DNA from 3 places in the Arthrobacter woluwensis genome. Region 3 is predicted to be linked to each of the others. Evidence: riboswitches for the same ligand, from Rfam matches in the RefSeq annotation. Region 3 holds a riboswitch; each other region holds the start of a gene.

Region 1 (7,529 bases), 1.1 Mb from region 3:
TTGCCTCGAAGAGATCCTCCAAGCGGCGGATCATGCGCAGGCTCAGATTCTGCTTGCCGGTCTCCATACGGGCCACGGCGCTCTGGCTGGTGCCGAGCTCCTCGGCCAGCTTGCCCTGCGTCCAGCCCTTCTCGCTGCGGGCGTCGCGAAGCCAGGAAGCCAGGTGATCCATCGTCTCAGTCATGAGCATGAATATATCAGATGTGAGTTACCGCGAAGCAAATCACCGGCCCGTCGGCGTGAATATGGGATACCTAAGTCGCAGGGTGCGATATTTCTTCCGGAATTTCGCGTCACGATCCGCAAGCCCAGGCCACTCAGCAGCCCAGGCCATCAAACCCGACCACCCCTCAGCCCGGTCAGTACACCACGTGCCAGACGCCGAGCAGCACCGAGATCCCCACGGACAGCCCGGCGATGACCACAGAGCCGAGCACCACCCAGGTGTCGACCGCGGAGAGCCGGGACGGGCGGGCCCATGTTCGCGGCCCGGCGCCGAAGCCCCGGGCCTCCATGGTCACAGCCAGACGGGAGGCCCGGCGGATCGACTGGACGAGCAGCCCGAAACTCTGCCCCAGCTTCGCGGCAAGCCCGGACAGGACGTTCCCGGTGGCACCGACCCCGCGTGCCCGGCGAGCCATGCCGATGGTCTGCCACTCGGCCACCATGAGTCCCACCAGGCGCAGCGCCGCGAGGGTGCCCAGGACGAAGCGGTGCGGGAGGCGCGCCAGCTGTGCCAGAGCATCGGCCAGGTCGGTCGGCTCGGTGCACGCCATGACGATCACCGCCGGCAGTGCGATCGCGAGTCCACGCAGGAGGAACCCGACACCCAGGAGCAGAGAATGTTCGCCCATGGTCCAGATCCCGAAACTGAAAATGAGCGGCCCCTTGTCCGGGGCGAGCACCGCCGTGCTCCAGCCGCCCAGGACGGCGGCGGCCACGAGCGGCCACGCCCTGGTCCACAGCAGGCGGAGATTCAGGCCCGCCAGCGGCAGCACGAGGAGCTCGCAGAGCACCGCGATCCCGGCCGACAGCCAGTCGATCGACCACACGAGGGCGAGCGTGATGATCGCGAGCGCGCCGAACTTGGACAGCGGATTCGCACGCCCCAGGAGCGGAAGCTCGGCACGGGACGCCGCGTACGGGTCCACGACGGCGCGGTCCTCGGTCACGACGCTCATGCCTCCCCCTTTCCGGGTTCATCCCCGGTTCGCACGACGGCGGCCGCGCCCGCGAGCTCCGGCCCCGGGGCTCCCCCGAGCACCAGCTCCGTGGCGCCGAGGGCGCGGGTGAAGTCGGCGTCGTGCGTGACGGACAGGAGCGAGACGCCCTCGTCGAGCAGTTCGAGCAGCAGTGAGCCCAGCTCAGCCCAGGTACGCGCGTCCTGCCCGAAGGTGGGCTCGTCCAGGATCAGCAGCCGGGGATGGGCGGCGAGCACGGTCGCGACGGACAGCCGCCGCTTCTCGCCCCCGGACAGGGTGTACGGGTTGGCGTCGGCCAGGCCGTCGAGCCTCAGCCGGTGCAGCAGCTCGTCCACGCGCTCCTCGCCGCGACCCAGCTGCCGCGGCCCGAAGCGCAGTTCGTCCAGCACGCTGCCGGTCACGAACTGGTGCTCGGGCTCCTGGAACACGGTGCCGATCCGGGTGATCAGCTCCTTCGCCTTCCAGCGGTACGGCTCCGGGTGCCGGGGCAGGGCAGCACCCGCGGCCAGTAACTCGGACGAGCCGACGACGGCGCCCCCGGCCGGGGCGAGCAGCCCCGCCAGGGTGAGGGCCAGGGTCGATTTGCCCACGCCATTGGGCCCGGTCACCGAGAGCGCGCTGCCGGCCCGCAACTCCAGCTCCACCCCGCTCAGCACGGGGACGGACTTCCGGGGCGCGAGTCCACGGCGGGACGCTGACGCCCGGCTCACCGCCAGGTCGCGGGCTTCCAAAAGGACCGCGCCGGCAGGCGACGTCGCGGGACGGGACGCCACGGAACCAGCGCTCGAACGGCCGACCGTGCGATCTCCGGAACGGCCCGCGCCGGCCTCGGACAGGACGCGACTTCCGGAACGGCCCGCGCCCGCCAGCACCGGCACCCGTCCCGGGATCCAGACTCCCTGGGCGGCCAGAGCCTCACCCTGCGCGTCGAGCACGGCGTCGGGATCACCGGACGCGACCACGCCCGACGGCCCGTCGGCGCCCGCACCCAGAACCACCACACGGTCCACCGAGTCCTTCCACACCTCCACCCGGTGCTCGACCACCAGGAGCGTGGCACCGGAGGCGGCGACCGCACGGATCACGGCATCGCGGACCTCGAGCACGCCGTCGGGGTCCAGGTTGGCGGTGGGCTCATCCAGCAGCACCAGTCCGGGGCGCATCGCGAGCACCCCTGCGAGCGCCAGCCGCTGCTTCTGCCCGCCGGACAGGGCATGGGTGGGGTGGTCGAGGGGCAGAAACCCGAGCCCGACGTCGTGCAGGGCCTGGCGCACCCGAGGCCAGATCTCAGAGGGCGGCACGGCGAGGTTCTCCGCTCCGAAGGCGACGTCGTCGCCCACGCGGCCGAGCACCACCTGCGTCTCCGGATCCTGCTGCACCAGACCGGCCCGGCCCCGGGCGTCCCTGGGCGCACGGCCGTCGATCAGCAGCGTGCCGGACTCGTCGGCGTCGTCGTCCTCCGCAGAGCCGAGAACTCCGGCGAGGGCGTGGAGCAGCGTCGACTTGCCCGCGCCGGACGGGCCCAGCAGGAGGACCTTCTCCCCGGGTTCCAGGTCGAGGTCGAGTCCCGCCACAGCAGCGCGGCTGCGCCCGCCGTGGCGCCAGCCCCAGTCCCGTGCCGTGACGCGGGCCGGCTGCACGCCGCCGGCGACTCCGCTCATGATCAGCCGAAGACCGGCTCGGTACGGGCCTTGCGGGAGGCGAAGGAGGCGAGGGCGCCGGTCCGGGCCAGGCCACGCGTGGCCACCCAGGACAGCGCGCCTGCGATCACGGCGCCGGAGATGAGGCAGAAGAGGATGTAGAGGAACTTGGCGGTGCCGTCGTAGGCGATGTTCCAGCCCCAAGGCAGGAAGCTGTCGTTGAGGCCGCAGAAGAGCCCGGATGCCGCTCCGGCCAGGAGCGCGGTGGGCAGGTTGAACTTCCGGTAGAGGAACGCGGCGAAGATCAGCTCCGCGCCGAGGCCCTGGAGCAGCCCGGAGATCAGCACGGTCAGGCCGTACTGCGAGCCCATGATGAGCTCACCGCTCGCAGCCACGGCCTCGCAGAAGATGGCGGCGCCGGGCTTGCGGATGATGAGCGCGCCGAGCACGGCCGGGATCATCCAGCCACCGGCGTAGAGGCCCGAGAGCGGGGCGTAGGCGGCGGTCAGCGGGGTGATCAGGTTCGCGCCCTGGGACCACGCCCAGAACAGCACGCCACCGGCCACGGCGATCAGTGCCGCCACCACGATGTCCACCACGCGCCAGCCACGACGCTGGGCAACAGCCTGAGTAGTCATTGTCATCCTCCTGGGATTACAGGAGGGGAGGTGCCCGGAGGCACGTTCTGAGATGCTCGACTCCCTATCGCCGGTACTAACCGGATCAGGTTCGAGGGTCTGCGGTTGCTCCGCACTCTCAGCGCCCACACACCCTGCGGTGGCGGCGCTCCCCTGTCGTTCGTTGTGCGTCCCAGTTTATACCTGCACGACGACGCCGGCGCAGGCCCCGCTGTCACATTCCCCGGGTGCCGCGGAAGTCAGCCCGGGCCGGGTGCGCGCGGGACGCCTCCCGGCTGCCGAACTCGCTAGGGAGAGCCGGAGGTCGCTGTCGCCGGTAGCGACCTCAAACCCTTCATAGCGAGTTCAGCGCCACGCCTACAGAAAACACGGGTGGCCCGCCTCACGAAACTTGGCCCCGCCTCCGCGCCCTCGTTAGGCTCACACGCAAGCCGAACGTGACGATGGAAGAAGACTGATGCGCACCCAGAAGGCCGGACTGACCGCCAAGACCCTCCTCGCCTCGCTGGCCCTCGTGGTCGCCGCGGGGACGCTGGGAGCGTGCGGGGCGCCGTCGTCGTCCAATGCCTCCGCGCCGTCCGCGAGCGCCACGGCCACCGCACCGGCCACGCCGTCCGCCGAGCTCATGGCGAAGCTGGTCCCCTCGGATGCGCGGATCATCGCCAACCCGGCGAAGCCGCGGACCACGCTCATCCTCTTCACCGATTACCAGTGCCCGTACTGCGCCAAGATGGACACGCTGATCGAGCGGGCCAAGAAGGAGTACGGGTCCGAGGTGCGGATCGTCGTGCGCAACTTCCCGCTCCCCATGCATGAGAACGCCCCGCTCGCGGCCAAGGCCGTGGAGGCCGCGGCCGAGCAGGGCGCCCTCGAGAAGATGAGCCACCTCGTGTTCAGCAAGCAGGCCGAATGGGCCAAGTCGACGTCGGGCCAGGCGGAGACCTTCACCGGATACGCCCGCGAACTGGGGCTGAACATGGACCGCTTCGCCAAGGACTTCACGTCCCCGGCCGTCGCGACCCGCGTCCAGCGCGACCTCGACGATGCCAAGGAACTCGGCCTGCGGGGCACCCCCTCCCTGGTGCTGGAAGGTCAGCTGCTGCAGGTCGACTCCAGTGACTACAACACCCTGAAGGCCCCGCTCGATCAGGTTCTGGGGAACTGAGCACCAGCCCCGAACTTTGCACTCGGTCCCCTAATTGCACTGGGTGCACAAATTGCCGTAGCATCGGAGCATGGACTCCACCACTTTCCTGGACGGAACTCCACCGGATCATCCCCACGGCGGCTCCGCGGAGGAGAAGACCTCTCGCCGCGAGCTCAATAAGCAGGCCACTCGCGCCGCCATCATCGAGGCCGCGGTCAACCTGCTCTCCGAAAACGGCCTGGGCAACTTCACGGCGGAGGACCTGGCCGACGCCGTCGGCATCTCCCGCCGCACCTTCTTCAACTACTTCCCGAGCCCCGAAGCGGCCCTGGCGGCCACGGTCCAGAACTTCCTGGACGGCGCCATCGAGGAGTTCCGCCAGCGCCCCGCCGACGAGACGATCCTCGACTCCGCGATCGCCGCGGTCATGGCGCTCGTCGAGCCCGGATCGCTCTCCCGCATGGCGCGGATGTGCCTCCTGACCGAGAACCAGCCCCAGGTCCAGCGCTGGCAGCTCATGGCCTGGGATGATGCCACCAGTAAGCTCAGCGCCGCCGCGGTGGAACGTCTGGGAACAAAAGCGGACCCCTTCTTCGTCAGAACCATGGTGGGCGCCATCATCGGCGCCGGGAAGGCCGCCATGGAGTACTGGCTGGAGCACGAGGCTCCTCGCAGTGGACAGGTGACGGATGCCCACAGCATGGTCCTCAGAAACCTCATCACCCAGGCCCTCCAGCACCTCCGCAACGGCTTCGCCTGAGCGGCTCACGCCGCCCAGGAACCCCAGACCTCCCGTCCACTCGCACTCCGCTCCGCACCACCGGCACCAACAAAGGCACAGACCATGGCACTCCTGCTCTACAGGCTCGGCAAGTTCTCCTACCGGCACCGCTGGTGGGTCGTCTCCTTCTGGCTCGTGGTACTCCTGGCCGTGGGCGGCTCCGCCGCGCTGTTCAAGGGGCAGCTGACCAACGAGTTCAAGATCCCGGGGACCGAGACACAGCGGGTCATCGACCACCTCAAGCAGGCGCTCCCCGAGGCGGCTGGCGGCACGGCGTCCGTGGTGTTCCAGAACAAGGACGGCAAGCCGTTCACGGACGAGCAGAAGAAGGCCGTCTCCGACGCGCTGACCAAGCTCAACGGCACCTCGCAGGTCCAGTCGAGCGTGGACCCGTTCACCACGCAGGCCGAGGTGGACGCCGCCCCGGCGAAGCTGGCCGCGGCGCAGAAGCAGCTCGACGCCGGCAAGGCCCAGCAGGAGGCCGGCAACAAGCAGCTGGACGACGCCAAGAAGCAGCTGGACAGCGCCAAGGCGCAGGCCGCCGCAGCCCAGAACTCGGGCGTGCAGGTGCCCGCCGCCCAGGCCGAGGCCGCAGCCGCCCAGATCGCCGCCGCGGAGAAGGACTACAACGCCGGCCGCGCCAAGGCCGACGCGGCCGCCAAGGAACTCGCGAGCCACCAGGCCGAGCTGGACTTCAACAAGCGCAAGTCCGACGCCTCGCAGGGCATCCGCTTCGTCTCCAAGGACGACACGGTCGCGGTCGCGCAGATCAGCTTCAAGGGCTCCCTGAGCGCCCTCTCCACCGAGGACCGGGACCACGTGGTGAAGAGCCTCGTCGCCACGGAGAACACCGGACTCAACGTCTACCCGAGCAAGGAACTCTCCGAGGATCTGGGGAGCCTGGCCGGCCCCGCGGAGATCATCGGCCTCTGCGTGGCGGTGCTGGTCCTGATCATCATGCTCGGCACCCTGATCGCCGCGGGCCTTCCGCTCCTCATGGCGATCGCCGGGGTGGGCGTGGGCGTCGGTGGCACCATCGCGCTCTCGGGCGTCATCCAGATGAACAGCATGACGCCGATCCTGGCCCTCATGCTCGGGCTGGCCGTCGGCATCGACTACTCCCTCTTCATCGTCAACCGGCACCGTGGTCAGATCCTGTCCGGCATGTCGATGGAGGAATCCGTCGCCCGCGCGACCGGCACGAGCGGCAATGCCGTGTTCTTCGCCGGCGTCACGGTGGTCATCACTCTGGCCGCCCTCGCCGTCCCCGGCCTGCCGTTCCTGAGCCTCATGGGTCTGGCCGCCGCTGCCACGGTCGCCGTGTCGGTGCTGGTCTCCCTGACCCTGACGCCCGCGGTGCTCGGGCTGATCGGCAAGCGCGTCATCTCGAAGCGGGGCTGGCGGCGCGCCGCGGACAGCGCCGCGCACCCGCTGGCAGATCACGACGACGCCGCCCGCGGCTGGGGCGCCTGGGTCACCAAGTGGCCGTGGCTGGCCGTGGTGGTGTCCGTCGTCGTGCTGGGCGTGGTGGCGCTTCCCGCGCAGAAGCTGCACCTGGCGCTGCCGGACGGCGGTTCCGAGGCCGCCGACTCCTCCGCCTACAAGGCGTACTCCACCATCAGCACGTCCTTCGGGGACGGCATGAACGGGCCGATCGTGGTGGTCGGCGAGTTCCCGGCCGGTCTCAGCGAGCAGGACGCCGCCCTCAAGCAGCTCGACCTGGCCGACCGCCTGCGCTCCGTGCCGGGCGTCGTCGCGGCCGTGCCCGCCAAGCTCAGCGATGACCGCCAGACCGCCGTGTTCCAGGTGATCCCCACCGAGGGACCGGCGAGTGAGAAGACCGTCCAGGTGGTCGCAGACATCCGTGCCAAGGGTGCGGACATCCAGCGGGATCTCGGCGTGACGATCGGCCTCACGGGCCAGACCACCGCGAACATCGACGTCTCGAACAAACTGATCGAAGCCCTGCCGCTCTACCTGAGCATCGTGGTGGGTCTGTCCCTGATCCTGCTGCTCCTGGTGTTCCGCTCCATCTGGGTCCCGGTCCTGGCGACGGTGGGCTTCCTGCTGTCCCTGGCCGCGTCGTTCGGAGCCGTGGTGGCCGTGTACCAGTGGGGCTGG
Region 2 (7,529 bases), 340 kb from region 3:
GACGCGGGCCCGGTGGACCGTGGCGTTCACGACGGCGGCGGTGGAGTCGAGCGTGAACTCCCAGAGGAAGGCGGACCGGTCGACGTCGGGCAGCAGGCTGCCGGCATCCTCGGAGATCGCTTCCGGATGGAGCGGGATCCGGCCGTCGGGAGCGTACAGGGTGAGCCCGCGACGACGGCATTCGGCGTCCAGCGCCCCGCCCGGCGCGACGAACGAGGGCACGTCCGCGATCGCGTAGTAGACGGTGTACCCGTCCTCATGACGCTCGATGAAGAGGGCCTGGTCCAGATCCGTGGACGACGCCGGGTCGATGGTCACGAACTCCACGTCGGTGCGGTCCTGGTCCGGAAGCACGTGGGCGCGGATGGCACGCTCGGTCTCCTCAAGGACCTCGGGCGGGAAGGCCCGGGGGACTTCGAGTTCTTCGCGGAGCGCGGTGAGCGCCTCCGCGAGACCGTCCTGAACTCCTGGGGCGCCACTGGGGATCCATGTGTTCGTCACGCTCACAGGCTAGCCCCCGGGCGGACTTCCGGCTTCCCCGACATCCCACCGGGCCCGGCTTCTGGCATACTGACAGCAAAATCATCACCGCGTGTCACGGCCGTCAAGGCCAGTCAGGAGCAGGGCCAGCCATGACGAATCAGCCCGAGTCCCAGCAGCCGCAGCCTCAGCAGCCGCCGGTTCCCCCGCAGCGCCCCCAGAACGCACCGACCCAGGGTGCGCCGGCTCAGCCGGGCCAGGGACAGCAGCAGGGGCAGCCGCAGCAGTACGGCCAGCAGCAGTATGGCCAGCAGAACTGGAACCAGCCGCAGCAGTACGGCCAGGGTGGACAGCAGCCCCAGCAGTACGGGCAGCAGCCTCAGCAGTACAACCAGCAGCAGTACAACCAACAGCAGTACGGCCAGGGCCAGCCCACGCAGCAGCAGGGTTACCCGCAGCAGGGCCAGTACCAGCACACCGGCCAGCACCAGCAGTACGGTCAGCAGCCGGCCGCCCAGTATCAGCAGGCCGCCCAGGCTGCGCCGCAGCAGTACGGCCAGGCGAGTGGATCGTATGCCCAGCAGGCGTACGGTCAGCAGCAGCCCGTCTACGGTGGCCAGTCCGCCGCGGCGTCGGGCCCCCTGGACCCGGGCGCAAGCCTCGGCTTCATGGCGGCCATCAAGACCGTGTTCCGGAAATACGCCACCTTCACCGGCCGGGCGGGCCGTCAGGAATTCTGGTGGTGGTTCGTCTTCGTGGCCGTGATCGCGGTGGTTCTCAGCACCCTTGCGGCGATCTTCTTCGGCACCGGTCTGTCGCAGGCGGTCGCCAACGGTGACTACACGGAGATCCCGGGCACCGGCCAGGCCCAGGTGAACACCAATGCCCTGATGATCATCGGTTTCATCTTCTGGGGCATCGCGGGGCTGTTCTCGCTGGCGGTGATCGTGCCGACCGCGGCCGTCGGGGCTCGCCGTCTGCACGACGCCAACTTCAGCGCCTGGTTCCTGCTCCTTTACCTCGTGCCGATCGGCAACCTGGTGCTCCTGTTCCTGTGGGCTCAGGCTCCCAAGCCCGAAGGCGCGCGCTTCGACGCGAGTTTCTGACGCCGTCGTCGACGGCCAGGATGGAGCCTTGAAAGGCCGCCACGGAGACTCTCCGTGGCGGCCTTTCCTTTCCCTGGAGCGTTCGGTGGGCGAGACTGGCGGGAGAACAGGACAACACCAGGGAAAGCGTGATCATGAGCCAGCCTCCGAACCACCCCGGCGACACCCCTCCCATGACCGGCACGCAGCCGTCGCAGCCCGGCCCCCAGCCGGTCCAGCCTGGCGCGGGCGTCCCGGTCCCACCGGACACCGCGCCGGGGTACTCACAGCAGTACCCGCAGCAGTACCCCCAGGCCTACCCGCAGCCTCATCCGCAGGGCGGTCTCGCCTGGCAGACTCCCGCGTGGCAGGCGCCGGGATGGGGTCAGCCCGTCCCGTTCGTGCCACGCCCCCGCGTCGGGTTCGTGGACGCCATCAAGTCCGGCTTCCGCAACTACGCCACGTTCAACGGCCGTGCGGTCAACTCCGAGTTCTGGTGGTGGTTCGTCTTCGAGTACCTGGTGCTCGGGATCCTCGGCTATGTGGCGTACTTCTTCCTGTTCGCCGGCATCATGACGTCGCTGGGCGGGGCGCTGTCGACGTCGTCCCGACGCGGTTACCGCAGTCCGGAGACCGACTTCATCTGGAGTGCTCCGCTGGTGGCCGGAATCGTTCTGGGCATCCTCTTCCTCATCGTGGCACTGGCGCTTCTGATCCCCGGGCTCGCTCTGCGGGTCCGCCGTCTGCACGACGCCGGTTACAGCGGCTGGTTCGTCCTGCTGAGCCTCGTGCCGTTCGGCTCGGTGGTCGTGCTGGCGCTCCTTGCCATGGAAAGCAGTCCCGAAGGCATGAAGTACGGATATTGAGCCTGTTCAATGGGGAGTTTTCCCCATTGAGCGAAGGCTGGATGTGGTGGAGACTGTACGGTGAAGAAGCATCAAGCGCACCCATGAACAGGGAAAGAACAGGACCATGACGCAACAACCCGATTGGCAGAACAACAACGGCGGCCAGCCGCAGCAGCAGCCGCAGCAGCCGCCGCAGCAGCCGTCCTACGGCCAGCAGCCTCCTCAGGCACCCCAGTACGGGGCCCCTCAGGCGCCGCAGGCTCCTCAGTACGGCCAGCAGCAGCCTTACGGCCAGCAGGGCTACCAGCAGCAGCCCTCCAGCCCCTACGGCCAGCCCGCCTATAGCGGCGGCCTCTACCCGCCGTACGTCCCGCGCCCGAGCGTCGGGTTCTCGCAGGCCATCAAGATGGGCTTCGCCAACTACGCGAACTTCAAGGGCCGCGCCAGCCGGAGTGAGTTCTGGTGGTGGTACCTCTTCCAGGCACTGGTGGCGGGCATTCCGGTAGCCATCGGCTACGGTCTGTTCATTGGTGGGATCGTCTCCCAGTCCGCCTACTCGGACTCCTCGACCGGTTACACGTCCTCCTCGGACGTCACTTTCACGGGAGCGATGGTGTTCGGCATCATCCTCCTGATCCTCGGTGGCCTCATCAGCCTGGCTCTGCTGGTGCCGTTCATCGCCGTCGCGTGGCGCCGTCTGCATGACGCAGGCTTCCCCGGCCCGATGTTCTTTCTCACGTTCATCCCGTACGTGGGTGGCATCATCCTCATCGTGCTGTGTGCCATGCCCAGCAAGCCCGAGGGCATGAAGTACGAAGTCCAGTAGCTCCGGCTGCGACGACCACGGCCCCGGCGCCTTCGCGAGAAGGCGGCCGGGGCCGTGGCGGTTTAAGAGAAATGTCAGGCGTCGGGAAGCTCCGCCAGCAGGCGCCGGGCGGCGTCCGCGGGGTCCGAGGCCTCGGTGACGGCGCGGACCACCACCACGCGCCGCGCCCCGGCCTCGACCACCTGGGCCACGTTGCTGTGATCGATGCCGCCGATGGCGAACCACGGCACGGAGGTCCCGGTCGAGTCCGCGTACCGGACCAGATCGAGACCCACCCCGGCGCGGCCGGGCTTGGTCGGCGTCGCCCAGAGCGGCCCTGCGCAGAAGTAGTCGGTCTCGCCGCGGGCCGCGGCAGCGAGGGCGGCGTCCACCTGCTCCGGCGCGTGGCTCGAGAGGCCGAGCAGGACGTCGTCGTTCAGCAGAGAACGCGCGGCAGGCAGCGGCAGGTCCTTCTGGCCCACGTGCAGCACCGGGCTGCCGGACAGGCGAGCGATGTCGGCCCGGTCATTCACAGCCCAGAGCTTCCCATGGCGTTCGGCGGCCTCCCGGAGCACCGTGAGGAGTTCCAGTTCCTCGGCCGCTTCGATCTTCTTGTCCCGCAGCTGGATGATGTCCACCCCGCCCGAGTACGCGGCGTCCACGAAGTCCGCGAAGTCCCCTCGTTCCGCGCGCGAATCCGTGCAGACGTACAGCCGTGCGGCGGCGAGGGATGGTGTCGCAATTGCTCGATTACCCATGGGCTTCAGCCTAGTTCCTCTAGACTGGTGCGGTACTGCGGGAGCCGGAGCGGATGGTCACATTCGCCGGCTGAGAGGGCTTGAGCGCCGACCGCCACACCTGATCCGGCTAGTACCGGCGTAGGGAAGGACGAGGAGCATGGAGCAGGAGCCGGCGGACGTCGCGGTGATCGGCGCGGGCATCGTGGGCCTGGGGATCGCCTGGACGCTGCTGCGCTCCGGCCGCCGCGTGACCCTGATCGACCCGGCGCCCGCACAGGGCGCGACCTTCGCCGCCGCCGGCATGCTGGCCCCGGTGAGCGAATACCACTATCAGGAGGAAGCCCTCCTCGGACTGACGCTGGAATCGGCGGCGCTCTGGGAGGATTTCGCCGCCCCCTTCGGACCCCTCAACGGCCACCGGACGACGCCGACCCTCGTGGTGGGCTTCGACGCGGCCGACCGTGCCGCGCTCGCCGACCTGCAGGCGGCGCAGCAGGCGCACGGCCTTGAGGTTCAGACGGTGTCGCTGCGCGAGGCGCGTCGGATGGAGCCTCTGCTCTCGCCCCAGCTGTCCGGCGCGTTCCTCACCCCGAGTGACCATCAGGTGGATCCGCGGGTCCTGCACGCCGTGATGCTGGAGGCCTTCCGACGCGACGGCGGGACGGTGCTGACCGAGCGCGCGGATGCGCTGCATTGGTCGGCGGACGACGACGGCGGCTCCACGGCGGGCCGGGTGACGGGGGTCCTGCTCGCCTCGGGCCGTGTCGTGACCGCGGACGAGGTCGTCGTGGCGAACGGCCTGGCATCGCCCGAACTGCGAGGGCTTCCCGAGGGGCTCGACCTGCCGCTGCGCCCGGTGCACGGGGACATCCTGCGCCTGCGGGTCCCGGAACGCCTGCGGCCTTTCCTCTCCGCGACGGTGCGCGGCTCGGTCCGTGGCCTCCCCGTCTACCTCGTGCCCCGCGACGACGGCACCGTTGTCATCGGAGCGACCCAGCGCGAGGACGGGCAGGCCGGAGTGTCGGCGGGCGGTGTGCACCAGCTGCTCCGGGACGCACAGCAGCTGGTCCCCGCAGTCGCGGAGCTCGAACTCGAGGAGATCACTGCCCGGGCGCGGCCCGGGACACCGGACAACGCGCCACTGCTCGGGCGGGTCGCCGCGGCAGGCAGCGGCGAGGTGGCGGGTCTAGTCATCGCCACGGGATTCTTCCGGCACGGCGTCCTGCTGACGCCGGTGGCGGCCCGGGCGGTCCTGGACCTGCTCGACGGACACTCCGACGGGCGCTGGGCGGCCTTCCGGCCCGACCGGTTCAGCCCGGGACTTCTGAAGGAGAACACAGTGGAGGCGCACGCATGAACATCACGGTGAACGGCGAACAGCGCGCCGTGGGGGAGGACGCCACCGTGGCGGTCCTGGTCTCTCAGGTGACGGGTCGCGAGATCCTGGCCGATGGACGGGCCGCGGACGGACGCCGCGTCGGGATGGCCGTGGCCCGGAACGCCACCGTGATCCCGCGGAGCCTGTGGTCCGGGACCGCGCTGGAAGACGGCGATGAACTGGAACTCGTGACCGCGGTGCAGGGAGGCTGACATGACGGAGATCCTGCAGGACCAGAGGCTCGATCCGCTGGTGGTGGACGGCGTGGAGCTGGGCTCCCGGCTCATCATGGGCACGGGAGGGGCACCGAGCCTGGACGGCTTGGGCGCTGCGCTCGTCGCCTCCGGGACCGAGCTCACCACCGTGGCGATGCGCCGGTACAGCCCGGCACAAAGCGGCTCCTTGTTCCAGCTGCTCGTGGACCAGGGGATCCGCGTCCTGCCGAACACAGCCGGATGCTTCACGGCGCGCGACGCCGTGCTCACCGCGGAACTGGCGCGCGAGGCTCTGGAGACGGACTGGGTGAAGCTCGAGGTCATCGCCGATGAGCACACGCTGCTCCCGGATGCCGTGGAGCTCGTGGACGCTACCGAGCAGCTCGTGTCCCGGGGCTTCAAGGTCTTCGCCTACACGAACGACGACCCCGTCCTGGCCCTGCGCCTCGAACAGCTCGGCGCCACGGCCGTGATGCCGCTGGGCGCCCCGATCGGCACGGGGCTGGGCATCCTCAATCCGCACAACATCGAAGTGATCGTCTCCCGGGCGTCCGTTCCCGTCGTGCTCGACGCCGGCATCGGCACCGCCTCGGACGCGGCGCTGGCGATGGAACTGGGCTGTGACGCGGTGTTGCTGGCCACGGCCGTGACTCGTGCACAGGACCCCGTGCGGATGGCGACAGCGTTCCGGCATGCCGTGGTCGCGGGCCGCCTCGCCCGGACCGCAGGCCGCATCCCCCGGCGGGAGCACGCCCTGGCCTCGTCCAGCATGGAGGGCCGGGCCGAGTTCCTCTGAGGCGCGGGCTCGACGACGGCGGCTTCCGGGCGTGTGCGCGCACTGCGGGCCACGCTTGATCGCGGGCTGATTCCGCAGGCTACGCCCGACCGCTGCGCAGCGCGGCAGGCCTGGGCCCGCCTGGCCACAACGACTGAGGGGCGCCTCCCGGACCTGAACGGTACGGGAGGCGCCCCTCGGCGTCGGGCCTGAAGACGTCTGCGCTGACTGAGTCAGACCTTCAGGATCTCCGTCAGCGCCTTGGCGTCCTCGGCGGACCGGCGGGAGCTGAGGATCCAGGACACGGCGAACGACGCCGCGATGCCCAGGACCAGCGGTCCGATCCACGGCAGCCAGGTCCAGCCGGGCAGGTAGCCCAGTCCGAACGCGATGAAGATGATCCAGCTCAGCGCGGTGACCAGGACGCCCGCCCCGGCCGGGAGCGCGGCGCCCAGCGTGGCGCGCTGCCGGTTGACGGCCCAGGCGAGCGCGCCGACGGCCGCCACGAGCAGGACCGGGATGATCAAGGACAGCATGTCTGCCTACAGAGCGCCGAAACCGACGCGGCGCTGCTCCTCCGGGCCCATCTCGACATAGCCGAGGACCGCGGCGGGGATGATCACGCGACGGCCCTTGTCGTCGGTGAGGGAGAGCTGCCCGCCGGAGGCCAGCGCCTCGGAGACGGCGGTGGCGATGGCCTCCGCTTCCTCGGAGGACTCGAACACGACTTCGCGAGCGACGTTCTGGATGCCGATCTTTACTTCCACAATTGCCTCCTGGCAGTTTCGTGCGGGCCACGGACGAACACGGCGCACCGCAGGCTTCAACAGCTGTTCCAAGCCTAATATGGCGGGCCGGGGGAGAAGGCCCGTTCGGGCACGCTGGGAGCGAACACGAGGTCGGGCAGAGCAGTCGGCGTGGCGTGGCGTGGACGCCGCGCGCTCAGCTCTCCTTCGGGAAGCGGCTGATGCCGCGCCAGGCGAGGCGGTAGATGAGGTCGCTGGCGACGTCGAGGTCGAGCTTCCCGTCCGTCTCGAGCCAGTACCTCGCACTGACCTGGGCCATGCCGGCCAGACCGCGGCCCAGGAGCTGTGCCTCCAGGAGCGGGAGTTTCGTGTCTTCGGCGATCACCCGGGCGACCGCGTCCGCGAAGGTCCGGTTGAACGTCTCCAGACGGTCGCTGACCTCCTCGTCATTGGTCAG
Region 3 (7,529 bases):
CAACGAGGCGGTGGCGGTCTACCGCATCCGGGTGGGCCGGCGGATCGGATCGGCCGCACTCGTCGCCGACGGCGTCCATGCCCGAACCGATGGTTTCACGTCGCTCGCCGTGGTGCTCGGCGGCGTCGGAGTCCTGCTCGGCTTCCCTCTCGCGGATCCCCTGGTCGGACTGCTGATCTCGGTCATGATCGCCGTGCTGCTCATCGGCACGGTCCGTTCCGTGGGACGCAGGCTCATGGACGGCATCGAACCGGAACTCGTGGACCGCGCCGAGCATGCCCTCGAACACGTCGCGGGAATCGAGGCGGTCGAGCGCGTGCGCCTCCGCTGGGTCGGTCACCGTCTGCACGGCGACGCCGTCGTCCGCACCTCGGCCCTCACGCTCGCCGAGGCCGATCTGGTCGCGGAAGACGCCGAGAAATCCCTGAAACGGCACCTGCCCAAACTGGACGAGGTGACGGTGCGGGTCACCGCGACCGGCCCGTCCTGAGCCGGATTCGCAGGCTTCCCGGCAACAGAAAGGCGCGTGGGCGCCGGCCTCTCCAGGCCGGTGCCCACGCGCCTTTCGCAAACGTCAGGCCGAGTACAGGTACAGCCGGTTCCGGGAGGAGGAATCGGTCCTGCCCGCGAGCGCGGACAGGGCGAGCAGGTACTGCTGCGCCTCACCGGCCGCGAACGGCACGTCCTCGTCAGCCGCCCACTGGACCGCCACCGACTGGAGCGCCGGGTCCTCGCCGTCGCTCTGGTAGCCGGGCAGTTCCTCCAGAACGCGGACGGCGGAGGCCGGGAAGGCGTACAGCTCGTCGACGGCGATGTCCGCCATCTCAAGTTCCTGCTCGCCCTGGGTGTGCACGGCCTGTGCGGCCAGAGAGCACAGCTGCTCGACTTCGAAATCACTGATGCCGGGGATCCGGAGAGCGGACCCGTCCGGGGCCGCACCGCCGGACAAAGCCTTGGCCCGCTGCAGGGCCTCCTGGTGAGTGGCGATGAAGACCTCTACGAAAGCGTTCGACTGGCTCATGTCATCCTCGGGTTCGTCGGTGGCGCTGGGGTTCCCGGATCTCCAGGACGACTGGAGCCGGATGGCTTCAGGCTATCCCACCGCGACGCGCACCTGGTTGCGCCACGGGTCTTCGAAGCGCAATTCCGCACCGGTGTGGTGATGGGTCACCCCGGCGACGAGCAGACGGTCCGCGAGCGCCGCGACGTCGTCGTCCGCCGGGACGTGGAGGAGGACCTCGCCGAGGCCCAGCGTGTCCTTGCGGGGACCGGCGCCGCGGCTGTTCCACACGTTCATGGCCATGTGGTGGTGGTAGCCGCCCGCGGAGACGAAGAGCGCGCTGTTCCCGATCTCGGCGGTGCGCTCGAAGCCCAGCGTGTCCACGTAGAAGCGCGCGGCGGTCGCGACGTCGCCGACCTGCAGATGCACGTGCCCGACGTCGGCACGCGCCTGCCGCTGCTGCTGCAGCGCCGTCTCGCTCAGGTGCTCCCCGAGGTAGCCGTTGGGGTCCAGCGGCAGCGAGTCCATGACGACGGTGCTCCCGTCCCAGGACCATTCGCTGCGCGGGCGGTCGTAGTACAGCTCGATGCCGTTGCCCTCGGGGTCGCCGAAGTAGAACGCCTGGCTGACCAGGTGATCGGCGCTGCCCTGGAAGAGCCGCGCGTCATAGGAGGCGGCCGTGGCCAGCGTCGCGGCGAGGGACGCCTGATCTTCAAAGAGGAGCGCCGTGTGGAAGAGCCCGGCCTCTCCCCTGCCCGGCAGCTGCAGTCCGGCGGCCGGCTCCAGGTGGACGAGGGCGGAGTCGCCACGGCCGAGGTAGAGGCCGCCGTCCTGTTCGGCGACGACCTCCAGGCCAAGGGCGCGCTGGTAGTAGTCGCTCATGAGGTTCATATCGGCGACCTTGAGCATGACGGTCCCCATGCTCAGATCGGCGGGGAGGAGGTCCTGGGACTGCGGGAGCGAAGTGTTCATACCTCTAAAATTACTTGAAGCTTCAATTTATTCCATCCCGGTGGCGCGTTTTTCACCCGGCAGGTCGCCGTTCAGGACCACACGGCGCGGCGCGGCCAGCGTTCCCAGGTTCCGCCGCGGGTCCTGTGCATACAGCACCACATCCGCCGGGGCGCCCTCTTCGAGGTTCTCCGCCCCGAGCCACTCGCGGGCCGACCAGCACGCGGCGTCCAGGGCCACCACCGACGGCAGCCCGGCACGGTGCAACTCAGCGATCTCGTCCGCGATCCGCCCGTGCGCGATCACGCTGCCCGCGTCCGTCCCCGCGAAGACCTGCACCCCCGCGGAATAGGCACGCGCGACGTTCTCGTAACGCCGCTCCCAGAGGGCGTGCATATGCGCCGCGTAGACCGGGAACTTCGGCTCGGCCTGCGCCACGATGTCCGGGAACGTGGCGATGTTGACCAAGGTGGGGACGATCGGAATACCCGCCTCCACGAGCCGGGGCAGGTGCTCCGGCTGAAGTCCCGTGGCGTGCTCGATGCAGTCGATCCCGGCGGCGATGACGTCGTCCAGGACCTCCTCCCCGAAGCAGTGCGCCGTGACCCGGGCGCCCTCCTCGTGGGCCGCGGCGATCGCCTCCGCCACCAGTTCGGCGGGGAACGATGGGCGGAGGTCCCCGGCGTCGCGGTCGATCCAGTCCCCCACCAGCTTCACCCAGCCCCGCGCGTCAGCAGCCACGGAGAGCCGTGCCTGCTCGCGGACGGTCTCGACGAGGTCCCGGTCCTCGACCTCGAGGGCCAGGCCGCGGAGGTAGCGACGGGAGGCGGCGACGTGCCGCGCCGCCCGGATGATGCGCGGCGCGTCGGCCCGCCCGGCGAGCCAGCGGGTGTCCGCCGGGGACCCGGCGTCGCGCACCAGAAGAGTGCCGGCGGCCAGGTCGGCGCGGGCCTGCGCCAGGGAGGTGGGTTCGTCCGCGGCGCCGCCCTCCACGAGGCCGATGTGGCAGTGCGCGTCCACCAGGCCGGGGACCACCCAGCCGTCCAGCGTGAGGTCCGGTTCCACCGTGGGCATCCTGAAGGTCAGGCGTCCGTCCACGGACCAGAGCCCGAGCGCTTCGTCGTCCGGCCCCAGCAGAACGGGGCCCGTGAACTCGATGACTGGGTGACGTCGCATGTCCGGCATGGCTTCAAGCGTAGGTCAGCGAGCCTGCGAGTGGGAGATGACGGTCACGAGCCGGGCGTTGCGGAGCGCCCCGTCCGGACCGTGCTACGGTGTTCGCGACCACACGGGTGTCCCAGGAGGGGCTGAGATCGGACTGCCACTGTCCGGACCGTAGAACCTGACCGGGTAATGCCGGCGAAGGAAGTGAGTACCGATGAAATCCTTGCAGCAATCCCCTGCCCACAGCCTGGAATTCCTCACGGGAGACGACGGCATCGCCGTGCCCGTGACGAGCATCCAGCTGGACGACTCCCCCGACGGCACGGCCAACGCCCCGTTCCAGGCGTACCGCACGGTCGGCCCGGGCAGCGATCCCGAGCATGGCCTGCCGGCCCTCCGCGCCGGCTGGATCGCATCCCGCGGCGACGTCGAAGAGTACGAAGGGCGCCAGCGTGATCTGCTCGACGACGGCCGCTCCGCCGCACGCCGCGGCGCCGCCTCCCAGGAGTGGCGGGGTGCGCAGCGCCCTCCGCTCAGGGCACGGCCCGGGCGGCGGGTGACCCAGATGCACTACGCCCGCGCCGGGATCGTGACTCCGGAGATGAGATTCGTGGCGCTCCGCGAGAACTGCCCCGTGGAGCTGGTCCGTTCCGAGGTCGCGGCCGGGCGCGCGATCATCCCCGCCAACATCAACCACCCGGAATCCGAACCGATGATCATCGGCAAGGAGTTCCTGGTCAAGATCAACGCGAACATCGGCAACTCCGCCGTGACCAGTTCCATCGCCGAGGAGGTCGACAAGCTCCACTGGGCCACCCTGTGGGGCGCCGACACCGTCATGGATCTCTCCACCGGAGACGACATCCACACCACTCGCGAGTGGATCCTGCGGAACTCCCCCGTGCCGATCGGGACCGTGCCCATCTACCAGGCGCTGGAGAAGGTCAACGGCGACGCCTCGGCGCTCACCTGGGAGGTCTTCCGGGACACCGTGATCGAGCAGTGTGAGCAGGGCGTGGACTACATGACCGTCCATACCGGGGTGCTGCTGCGGTACGTGCCCCTCACGGCGGACCGCGTCACCGGGATCGTGTCCCGCGGCGGCTCCATCATGGCCGGCTGGTGCCTGGCGCATCACCAGGAGAACTTCCTGTACACGCACTTCGACGAACTCTGTGAGATCTTCGCGCAGTACGACGTCGCGTTCTCCCTGGGTGACGGGCTGCGCCCCGGCTCCACCGCGGATGCCAACGACGCCGCACAGTTCGCCGAACTGGACACGCTCGCCGAACTGACCAAGCGGGCGTGGGAGTACGACGTGCAGGTGATGGTGGAAGGACCGGGACACATCCCGTTCCACCTGGTCCGCGAGAACGTGGAACGCCAGCAGGAACTCTGCGACGGCGCCCCGTTCTACACGCTCGGCCCGCTCGTGACGGACGTCGCCCCGGGTTACGACCACATCACCTCGGCCATCGGCGCCACGGAGATCGCCCGCTACGGCACGGCCATGCTGTGTTACGTCACGCCCAAGGAGCATCTGGGGCTGCCGAACAAGGACGACGTGAAGACCGGTGTGATCACGTACAAGATCGCGGCCCACGCGGCGGACCTGGCCAAGGGCCACCCGGGAGCGCACGAACGGGACGACGCCCTGTCCAAGGCCCGGTTCGAGTTCCGCTGGAAGGACCAGTTCTCGCTGTCCCTCGACCCCGCCACGGCCGAGGCCTTCCATGACGAGACGCTGCCCGCCGAACCGGCCAAGACGGCACACTTCTGTTCGATGTGCGGGCCGAAGTTCTGTTCCATGAGGATCTCCCAGGACATCCGACGGGACTTCGGTTCGCGGGAAGCTCAGGAGGCCACGGTGGAGGAAGCACTGGCTCAGGAAGCACTGGCCGGGATGGCGGCGAAGAGCCGGGAGTTCCGGTCCCAGGGCGGCAAGGTCTACGTGGAATCGATCCCGGTGGGCGCACCCCAGGACTGAGTCGCAGGAATGCGGGGTCATTTGATGCCGGATGGTCCGTCCGGAGCCGGCCTTAAGTGACCCCGCAATGCGTCTCTCAGGCGGTTCGGCGGAGGAAGTCCTTGATGGCGGCCGCGCCCTCGGCGGAATCCTGCGGCCGGTGACCTCCGGGCGCCACGACGTGTTCCGCCCCGGACTCGGCCAGGAGCCGTGCGGTGCGCTCATAGGCGGGCTCCCACCCGCCGGAGAGCACGAGCATCGGGACACCCGGGATGATCGCACCCTCGGTCCCCTGGGGACGGGGCGCGGTGAGGTCCGGCAACCAGGGTTCGCACAGGACCAGGGCCCGCACCAGTGAGGGATACTCGACGGCGGCCTGCACGGCCGCCGTCGAGCCCTCGCCATGCGCCACAAGGACGGACGGCACGTCGGCCAGGGTGCCGAGGACCGCCTCGGCGTCGAGGGCCTGACCGTCCGGCTGCTTGAGGAACAGCGCGTCGAATTCGAGCGCCAGTCCGTGCTGCCGCGGCCAGGCGGCGGCCCCGGACGCGTCACGCCCGGGGACGAAGACCACCCGGGGCAGCGCGCCGGTGCTGTTCAGGACCAAACCTTATTTGCCCAGGAACTTCTCGAAGCCCTTGGGGAGCTCCATGGTGGACGGGTCGAAGTCCTGCGCCTGCTGCCCGAAAGCGGCGCCGGACGGGGCGCGGTTCGCCTTCCGGGCCTCGGCCTCGCGCAGTTCCTGAGCGGCCTTCGCCGGGTTGCCCGAGCGGGCCTTCTTCTTGCCGGCGTTCTTCTTGGCCGCCTTACGAGCCGTTCCGCCACCGGCGCCCATCGACATGCCGGGCATCCCCGGCATACCGCCCTGCGCCATCTTCTTCATCATCTTCTGAGCCTGGCCGAAGCGCTCCAGGAGGCCGTTGACCTCGGAGACGTGCACGCCGGAACCACGGGCGATGCGGGCGCGGCGCGAGCCGTTGATGATCTTCGGCGCCACACGCTCGTGCGGGGTCATGGAGCGGACCATCGCCTCGACGCGGTCGATCTCGCGCTCGTCGAACTGCTCCAGCTGCTGACGCATGTTCTGTGCGCCGGGCATCATCATGAGCATCTTCTTCATCGAGCCCATTTTGCGGATCTGCTGCATCTGGGCGAGGAAGTCCTCGAAGGTGAAGTCCTCCTGGTCGGCGAACTTCTTCGCCATCCGGGCTGCTTCGTCCTTGTCCCAGTTCTGCTCGGCCTGCTCGATCAGGGACAGGATGTCGCCCATGTCGAGGATGCGGGAGGCCATGCGGTCCGGGTGGAAGAGCTCGAAGTCGTCCACGCCTTCGCCGGTGGAGGCGAACATGACCGGCTTACCGGTGACAGAAGCGACGGAGAGGGCGGCGCCACCGCGGGCGTCGCCGTCGAGCTTGGACAGCACGACGCCGGTGAAGTCGACGCCCTCGTGGAAGGCGTTCGCCGTGTTGACGGCGTCCTGGCCGATCATCGCGTCGATGACGAAGAGGACCTCGTCAGGGTTGATCGCCTCGCGGATGCGGCGTGCCTGGTCCATCATCTCGGCGTCCACGCCGAGACGTCCGGCGGTGTCCACGATGACCACGTCGTGCAGCTTCTGGCGGGCCTCGGCCACGCCGGCCTCGGCGACGGCGACCGGATCGCCGGTGGGGACGTCGAATTCGCTGGTGGTGCCCGGGTGCGGCGCGAAGACCGGCACGCCGGCGCGCTGGCCGACCACCTGGAGCTGCGTCACGGCGTTGGGACGCTGAAGGTCACAGGCCACCAGCAGCGGGCTGTGGCCCTGGCCCTTGAGCCACTTGGAGAGCTTGCCGGCCAGGGTGGTCTTACCGGCGCCCTGGAGACCCGCGAGCATGATCACGGTGGGCGGGTTCTTGGCCAGACGCAGGCGGCGGGTCTCGCCGCCCAGGATCGTGACGAGCTCCTCGTTGACGATCTTGACGATCTGCTGGCTCGGGTTCAGCGCAGCGGAGACCTCGGCGCCGAGGGCGCGCTCCTTCACGCGGGAGGCGAATTCACGCACCACGGGCACGGCGACGTCGGCATCCAGCAGGGCGCGACGGATCTCGCGCACGGTGGCATCGACGTCGGCCTCGCTCAGGCGGCCTTTGCCGCGGAGGTTCTTGAACGTCGCTGTGAGCCGGTCAGAGAGTGAATTGAACACGCGCCGCGCACTTCTTTCGGATGGAGGTTCCTGGACTTCACCCCGGTGAGGGATGGAACCCTCACAGGGCCCCGCGCCAGGGTGGCACGGGCTTTCAGCTTTCTAGGGTACCAAGTCGGACTGACGAGATGGCATGCTGGCATGGTGACCAGTACGCGACGCGCCCGGCGATCCCGGGCCCAGGACATCAAGACACTGCTCATCCTCGGCGCCTCAGGCGACCTCACGGGACGGCTCCTTCTGCCAGGGCTCGCTTCCCTGGTCTC

The links. A riboswitch is a leader RNA that binds a small molecule or an ion and turns the genes downstream of it on or off. The one in region 3 is predicted to bind thiamine pyrophosphate.
Region 1: linked by a shared signal. The riboswitch ahead of QFZ52_RS14445 (ECF transporter S component) and the one ahead of thiC (phosphomethylpyrimidine synthase ThiC) in region 3 are both predicted to bind thiamine pyrophosphate.
Region 2: linked by a shared signal. The riboswitch ahead of thiO (glycine oxidase ThiO) and the one ahead of thiC (phosphomethylpyrimidine synthase ThiC) in region 3 are both predicted to bind thiamine pyrophosphate.

Annotation. Positions count from the first base shown of each region.
Region 1 covers NZ_JAUSXR010000001.1:3,138,976-3,146,504, forward strand. The annotation lists gene QFZ52_RS14430 (UDP-N-acetylglucosamine 1-carboxyvinyltransferase) at 1-184, opposite strand, end outside; gene QFZ52_RS14435 (energy-coupling factor transporter transmembrane component T family protein) at 360-1,181, opposite strand; gene QFZ52_RS14440 (ABC transporter ATP-binding protein) at 1,178-2,863, opposite strand; gene QFZ52_RS14445 (ECF transporter S component) at 2,866-3,480, opposite strand; TPP riboswitch at 3,525-3,645, opposite strand; gene QFZ52_RS14450 (DsbA family protein) at 3,938-4,645, shown strand; gene QFZ52_RS14455 (TetR family transcriptional regulator) at 4,716-5,387, shown strand; gene QFZ52_RS14460 (MMPL family transporter) at 5,472-7,529, shown strand, end outside.
Region 2 covers NZ_JAUSXR010000001.1:2,353,388-2,360,916, reverse strand. The annotation lists gene QFZ52_RS10725 (RNB domain-containing ribonuclease) at 1-501, opposite strand, end outside; gene QFZ52_RS10720 (DUF805 domain-containing protein) at 633-1,586, shown strand; gene QFZ52_RS10715 (DUF805 domain-containing protein) at 1,721-2,431, shown strand; gene QFZ52_RS10710 (DUF805 domain-containing protein) at 2,538-3,239, shown strand; gene thiE (thiamine phosphate synthase) at 3,314-3,976, opposite strand; TPP riboswitch at 4,004-4,120, shown strand; gene thiO (glycine oxidase ThiO) at 4,116-5,315, shown strand; gene thiS (sulfur carrier protein ThiS) at 5,312-5,548, shown strand; gene QFZ52_RS10690 (thiazole synthase) at 5,550-6,347, shown strand; gene QFZ52_RS10685 (hypothetical protein) at 6,560-6,862, opposite strand; gene QFZ52_RS10680 (DUF3107 domain-containing protein) at 6,869-7,093, opposite strand; gene QFZ52_RS10675 (TetR/AcrR family transcriptional regulator) at 7,269-7,529, opposite strand, start outside.
Region 3 covers NZ_JAUSXR010000001.1:2,016,728-2,024,256, forward strand. The annotation lists gene QFZ52_RS09195 (cation diffusion facilitator family transporter) at 1-490, shown strand, start outside; gene QFZ52_RS09200 (hypothetical protein) at 575-1,021, opposite strand; gene QFZ52_RS09205 (VOC family protein) at 1,094-1,972, opposite strand; gene QFZ52_RS09210 (amidohydrolase family protein) at 2,000-3,127, opposite strand; TPP riboswitch at 3,230-3,336, shown strand; gene thiC (phosphomethylpyrimidine synthase ThiC) at 3,330-5,102, shown strand; gene QFZ52_RS09220 (alpha/beta fold hydrolase) at 5,179-5,688, opposite strand; gene ffh (signal recognition particle protein) at 5,692-7,263, opposite strand; partial or broken gene QFZ52_RS09230 (glucose-6-phosphate dehydrogenase) at 7,405-7,529, shown strand, end outside.